DNA from 2 places in the Ruminococcus sp. 1001713B170207_170306_F1 genome. Region 1 is predicted to be linked to the other one. Evidence: riboswitches for the same ligand, from Rfam matches in the RefSeq annotation. Region 1 holds a riboswitch; the other holds the start of a gene.
The links. Region 1 has a riboswitch for tetrahydrofolate ahead of I4V84_RS02005 (folate family ECF transporter S component). Riboswitches for the same ligand answer to the same signal wherever they lie in the genome.
Positions count from the first base shown of each region.

Region 2: linked by a shared signal. The riboswitch ahead of folE (GTP cyclohydrolase I FolE) and the one ahead of I4V84_RS02005 (folate family ECF transporter S component) in region 1 are both predicted to bind tetrahydrofolate.

Region 1 is NZ_JADPEX010000002.1:70,586-74,007, reverse strand. It holds gene I4V84_RS02015 (hypothetical protein) at 1-634, opposite strand, end outside; gene I4V84_RS02010 (hypothetical protein) at 631-855, opposite strand; THF riboswitch at 1,196-1,297, shown strand; gene I4V84_RS02005 (folate family ECF transporter S component) at 1,384-1,944, shown strand; gene I4V84_RS02000 (GNAT family N-acetyltransferase) at 2,155-2,910, opposite strand; gene I4V84_RS01995 (GDSL-type esterase/lipase family protein) at 3,200-3,422, opposite strand, start outside.
Region 2 is NZ_JADPEX010000040.1:3,475-6,896, forward strand. It holds gene I4V84_RS18345 (aminopeptidase P family protein) at 1-1,017, opposite strand, end outside; THF riboswitch at 1,151-1,247, shown strand; gene folE (GTP cyclohydrolase I FolE) at 1,499-2,056, shown strand; gene I4V84_RS18355 (HD domain-containing protein) at 2,053-2,550, shown strand; gene folP (dihydropteroate synthase) at 2,590-3,399, shown strand.

The sequences.
Region 1 (3,422 bases):
GCGGATCAATATCTGAAATGCTTAGTACTTTCAGATGACTGGCATTAAGAGAAGAACTTTGGGTATCCTGACTGGAAGTAAACTTGCCTTTAAAATGAATGTATACCCATACACCGGTACGGATGCCATTCTGATAATATTGTTCTGTTCCAGTGATTGGATAGGTGGCTGTTTTGCCTTTTTTATTTTTTATGGTAATGGTATTTGGAGTCAGACTCTGTACTTCCCCATAGGCCTTTCGTACTTCCAGCTGATTCTTTTTGTGAAAGTCGTCTACTACTTTCAATGCTTTTACAGTGCTGGTATCCTTGTTAGAGAGCTGCCCCTCATAAATGACACTGATTTCATCTCCAGTGATCATGCCATCTTCGCATTCCAAAGTTGCTTCAGAAAGATCAAAAACGTAAGTTTGTTCCTGGCTTTCCATAGTTAGGGTGGCACCGGTGAAATCCTTAAGGGTTCCTTTGATTTCATCCATATAAACACGCTGTTTGGGTGTTTCTGAAGTGTTCTGTAAGGTGGTTTCACTCTGATCAGAAATAGAAGTATAGCTGGTGATCATATCACCGGCAGTACATCCTGACAGAGAGAACAGTACCAAAGAGCCAAGTAATAGTTTTGTGAAATTTTTCATTGTTGCTTTGTATCCTCCGAATCCGGAAATGGTACAGGAAGAAAATCGAAAACCTCTCGGCAGGCATTCCATTCCTCCGAGTTATCCGGCATACGATAGCCAAGTCCTGTACATTCTGTAGTAGCATTTGTATTCATGTAATTATTATAAAAAACATTGTAAGGATTCTGTAGTGGCGGCTGTTTTTGGCAGGATGATTTGTTTGTGGATTTTATATTCATAGAAACACTCCTTTTTGTCAAATATTTTTCCTATATAAGGGAAGATATTCTTAGAATATGCGAAAAAGAGGAGAGTATGCACAAACATTTGTCAGTGACCAGTAACGACTAATTGTTACTGTTCACTCCGTGACCAGTAACGCGCTTCGCGATGCACAGAAATCATGCATTCGCATGATTTCGCGCTAAGATTCTCGGGTTTTCTGTGAACTTTGTTCACAAAAAACACTCGCGGAACGTTACCAGTAAACAGTAACGACTAATTTATTTATGTGAATATTATAACAAATACATATTGAAATTTCTATATTTTGTGCTATAATCATTTTAAATAAATAATAGCGAAGTAGGAATTTATGCGTCAAGTGTTCATTGGCTGGGGAGTCGCCGTGAAACGAAAAGCAGCAGGACTGTTTACGATATATTTTCCGCACCCGTTGCTACATGTGAGAACATCTCATAATGTGGAGGGATTATTATTTATGGTAACTACTCTGTTATTTTAATCATTATGGAGGTGTTTTTTTTATGCGTAAAAACAAACAGACATGGAGTGTTAAGACTCTTGTATTCCTTGCACTGCTGGTAGCAATCCAGCTTGTGCTGTCACGCGTTCTGGTAATTGATCTTGGTGTATATCGAATTACATTGGGAACTGTCGCCACTGTATTGGCAGGTCTTTGGATGGGACCTGTAGCTGGTGGTGTAGAAGGTGCTGTTGCCGATATCATTGGATGTTTTATGAAAGGCTATGGAGTTAATCCACTGATTACTTTATCAGCAGTTGCCTGGGGTGTGATCCCCGGACTGGCTGGAAAACTAATGGCTGAAAAGAACAGAAAAGTAAAGACTGTTGTTATGTGTGTCGCAATTGCAGTCTCTGGCGTAGTGGGAACACTTGGACTGACCACTGCAGGACTGGTAATAATCGGAGCAAACTTCTATGCAATTATGCCAGGACGTCTTGTACAGTTTGCAATCATGACTCCAATCTACTGCGTACTTACCAGTCTTCTTTATTTCAGCCCGCTTACAGGCATGGTTGTAGGAAACATAAGACCTGCTAAGCTGGAGAAGAAGACCGTATAAATGGCAGCAGTCCAGGAGCTGAATTATATACAAAACCCCAAATTAAATAATATGGCATAAGATGGATTATGAAGCAATGCACTTACTGGAAAGTTGATTGTTTGAGAAATCAACTTGTTGAATAAGTCAAAAAATACGATTCCCAAATAAAAGGCTGTGATCAGGATAAACACTGATCGCAGCCTTTTTTAAACATGCTCTGAAAAGTTTTCAGTTTGTATGTGTCTGAACCCGGAACCAATAGGTGTAGAGATAATGAAGTCCAAGTGATTCATAAAGATTACGTGCTGGAGTGTTTCCCTCTACTACCTGAAGATAGGCCTTAGTTGCGCCTTTCTTTTTTCCTTCTTTTAGAAGTGCAGTACAAATCTGACGAGCATAACCCTTGTGTCTGAAATCTTCGCGAACATGGATAGCGTACAATCCAATATAATTTCGATCCAGAATGCCAAGCCCGGTTGCAATAATTTTTCCGTTACTCCAGATGGAGGCGCATACGGTGTCTTTTACGATGGCATGATACATGGATGGAACTACAGCACGGTGAACAGGATTAATGGTGCCTTTCAGATCAAAAAGACTTTCAATCCAAATATCTGGAATATCGTCAGTAAGAGTTACCAGATCGCAAGGCGCAGAAGGATCTGCTCCATCCAGTGAGGCTGCCATAACATTTGTTGTATGCTGGATTTCGTAGTTGCGGTTTTCCAGAAGATAATCAAAATCCGGAGAAACCAGAGGACTGATCTTAAAAATTGCAGGGCTGCCCAGTCGGGCATACTCTGCTTCGCAGAAAGAAACCTTTTCCCTCCAGGAAAGGGTAGAAGTTCCGAACTGCTCCACACTGTTTGTTCTATGTGTATAAAAATAGGAAAAACGGAGAATCCATCCATCATAAAGCTCCATTTTATGGGAGGGCCATGCATTTAGTGACATATCTTCAATTTCTTTAATGATTTTATCCATAAAAAAACCTTCTTTTATAAGTTTAGGGTCATTATACATAATTGTATCCAGCAATGCAACTGAAAATAGTCTGTTATAAGACAGATTGCTTTTTACACATCTTGCAGAAAGCCTTTTTCAAACACGCTCTAGTACATCGTTTCGTAAATAACTATACCAATCGCGTAGGATGTGAATTCGAGTGTGCAGGTATAAAAACGCAGGCGTAGCGGGCTACGCCGAGGCTTTTATACCTGTGCAATCGGATTCACAGGCAAGTGAGTGGTATAGTTATTTCGAAAACGATGTACTAGTACGGTGAATAGCCGCAAATTAATTTATACAATCTGTCTGCCAGAAATTTTTGTCCCTGCTCAGTAAGGTGAATCCCATCTGTAGTAATTTCTGAATATCCATAACGACGCGCCTTTTCATTCAATTCCTCATGCAATGTAAGATAAGGAATTTGAAACTGTTCTGATAGCTGGTGGATCATTTGTGATATTTTCTGGCGAAAAGGAAGCCAGGTTCTA
Region 2 (3,422 bases), on a different contig from region 1:
TGTTATTGGAATTTTGCCAACATTTTTCTTTAGCCAGCAGATGAATTTGGTAAGCGCAACTCCGTCTTTGATATGAGCGATACGTTCATTTTCTACTTCTACTGGATTTTTAATTGATTTTGGAAGAAAAGTCAGGTTGGCTTCATCCAGAATCGTTACTTCCTTCGGAATACTGTTTACCAGACGACAGTTGGCTTTCTTTTTACAAAGAAGAACTGTCATGTCTTTCTCAAATGTTTTTACATATTCATAAATGCTGTCATAGGGCAAAATGGTTACGCCATCCTTAGATAATGCGTCCAGAATTGAAGCCGAAAATGCTTTTTCATTTGCAAACAGCCTGATTTCTGTTTTGGTCATGACCAAATAAGAGAGAACAACCGGACAGCAATGTACATCGCCGCCACGAATATTCAGCAGCCATGCAATGTCATCCAGAGAAGTCAGTACAAATCCATCTGCACCTTTCTCTTCCATTGATTTACGGATTCTTCCACATTTGTCAGCACGGGATTCGCCTGCCCATTTTACATCCAGTTCCATAACCGGTTCGCAGGAAAGTGCCGGACGATCTTCCCAGATTTCTCCTACCAGATCAGAATCCGTCTGAAGAGTGGCTCCTTTTTTTGCAAGAAGTTCGGCCAGTTCATCTGCTTCTTCGGCGCTGACGGTTCTTCCGTCAAAACCAAGGCACATTCCCTCGCCTAATTTTTCTTCCAGAAACTGGTGCACAGTGGGAACATCTGGTTCTCCCATTTTAAAAAGCTCTACACCCGTTCCCTCCAGCTGTGCGGCCGCCTGGATGAAATATCTTCCATCTGTCCACAATCCAGCCATATCCTGCATGATGACTGCTCTGCCGGCAGATCCGGTAAAACCTGTAATATATTTTCTGCACTTAAAGTATTCTCCTACATATTCAGATGCATGAAAATCATCTGTGGGAACAAGATAAGCATCTATTTTCTTCTCTGCCATTACTTCCCGAAGTGCGGTGATTCGTTCTTTAACTGTCATAAAACTGACTCCTTCCAGTGAATTTTGTCTATTCCTATTATAATATCCACGTTACCCTTTCGCAACCTGTTTAAGAAAAAACACTTTTCTATTCCCAAAAGACGTGATATACTAACTTTCGAAATGAATGATATGCAAAATAGGATTTTATGCGTCAAGTGTTCGGTGAATGGGGAGTTGTCACTGAAACGAAAAGCACGTCTTACGGTATATTATCCGCACCCGTTGCAAGCACTATAAGAGGGATATCTCATATTGTGTCAGAGCCTGCCCGAAAGGAGCTTTCTGCAAGATGCACATTGCGATTTGTGGAAACGTTTTTTAACAGGCTCAAGGGAATGTTTTCGACATACATTCTATCACAATTGGAGATATCCTTTTTTGCGTATTAAGCAGGCAGATATTCGAATTCGAAAATCCTTCCCCGGTTTTATCAAAAAAGGATAGTCTCCGCAATCAAATACAAAGGAGGTTATTTTTAATGGTTGACAAACAAAAAATAGAACAGGCCATCCGCCTGCTTCTGGAAGGAATCGGTGAGGATATTACCCGGGAGGGACTGATTGATACTCCCGACAGAATTGCACGTATGTGCGAGGAAATTTACGGTGGTCTCGATCAGGAAGCAGATCACCATTTACTGAAGCAGTTTCCAGTAGAAAATAATGAGATCGTATTGGAAAAAGATATTACTTTTTACTCTATGTGCGAGCATCATCTGATGCCTTTTTATGGTAAGGCGCACCTGGCTTATATTCCCGATGGAAAAGTCACAGGATTAAGCAAGCTGGCACGTACGGTAGAGGTTTATGCCAGAAGACCGCAGATCCAGGAACGCCTCACAGTACAGATTGCGGACGCTCTGGAGCGTGCCCTCTCTCCGAAGGGAATTATGGTTATGCTGGAAGCAGAACACACCTGCATGACCATGCGAGGCGTTAAAAAGCCAGGAAGCAAAACAATTACGACTGTAACCCGCGGAGCCTTCAAAGAAGATAAGGAGCTGCAGAAAATGTTCCTTTCCATGGTCGGAAAATGAGCAGTTCTTTTTCTGAAACAAACCGTATTTCTTTAATCTGGCGGCATCCCCTTTATCAAAAGCACTGTGAGAAAATACAGGAGCTTGAAAAAAATCGTATTTTCTGCAGACATACGCCGGAACACTTTCTGGATGTTGCCAGGCTGATGTATATTTATTCTCTGGAAAACAAGCTTAATCTGTCCAGGGAAATCATTTATGCCACTGCTCTTCTTCATGACATTGGCCGTGCGCAGCAATATCTGTCGGGTATTTCTCATGACATTGCAGGAGTTGAAATAGCCGGAAAGATTCTGGCAGATCTGCATTTTACAGAGCAGGAAAAAGAGGAAATATTATCTGCGATCAGTCAGCACAGGACGGATGGATCTGATAATGTGTTGGCTATGCTGCTATATAAGGCTGATAAAAAGTCCAGAAATTGTTTTTCATGTTCAGCAGCTTCAGAATGTTACTGGCCTTCTGAGAAAAAAAATCTGACAATTGAATATTAAGCCTTCTAAAAAATCTAACAGAAAGGATGGTTTCTATTTATGAAAATTGGAAATCGTTTTTTTGATACACAAAATCACACTTATATAATGGGAATTTTAAATATTACTCCTGATTCTTTTTCCGATGGCGGGAAATGGAATCATTTAGATGAAGCTTTGCGGCATACAGAAGCCATGATCGCGGATGGTGCGGATATTATCGATATTGGCGGGGAGTCTACGCGTCCCGGACACACGCCGGTCAGTGCAGAGGAAGAAGCTCAGAGAGTTTTGCCCGTTATCGAAGCGGTCAGAAAACGTTTTGACATTCCCATTTCTGTAGATACCTTCAAAAGCAGCGTGGCAGAAAGTGCGATTCAGGCCGGTGCAGATCTGGTCAACGATATCTGGGGATTAAAATATGATTCTGAAATGGGAGCTGTAATTGCCAAATATGATGTTGCATGCTGTCTCATGCACAATAAGTCCAATACAGAATATAACAATTTTCTCATCGATATGCTTTCTGAGACACAGGAATGTGTCAATCTTGCAAGAAAAGCAGGAATCAAAGATGAGAAAATCATTCTCGATCCAGGGGTTGGATTTGGAAAAACATTTGAGATGAATCTGGAAACTATGAATCATCTGGAGCTTTTTAAGAATCTGGGCTTTCCGGTTCTTCTTGGCACCTCACGCAAGTCGATGATCGGACTGGCACTTGATCTGCCTGTAGACCAGCGTGTAGAGGGAACACTGGCTACCAGTGTAATTGGTGTGATGAAGGGCTGTTCTTTTGTGCGTGTTCATGATGTCAAGGAGAACAGACGCGTGATCCAGATGACAGAAGCAATTTGGGGTTGTAATTGAGAGTAAAGAGGACATTCGCAATC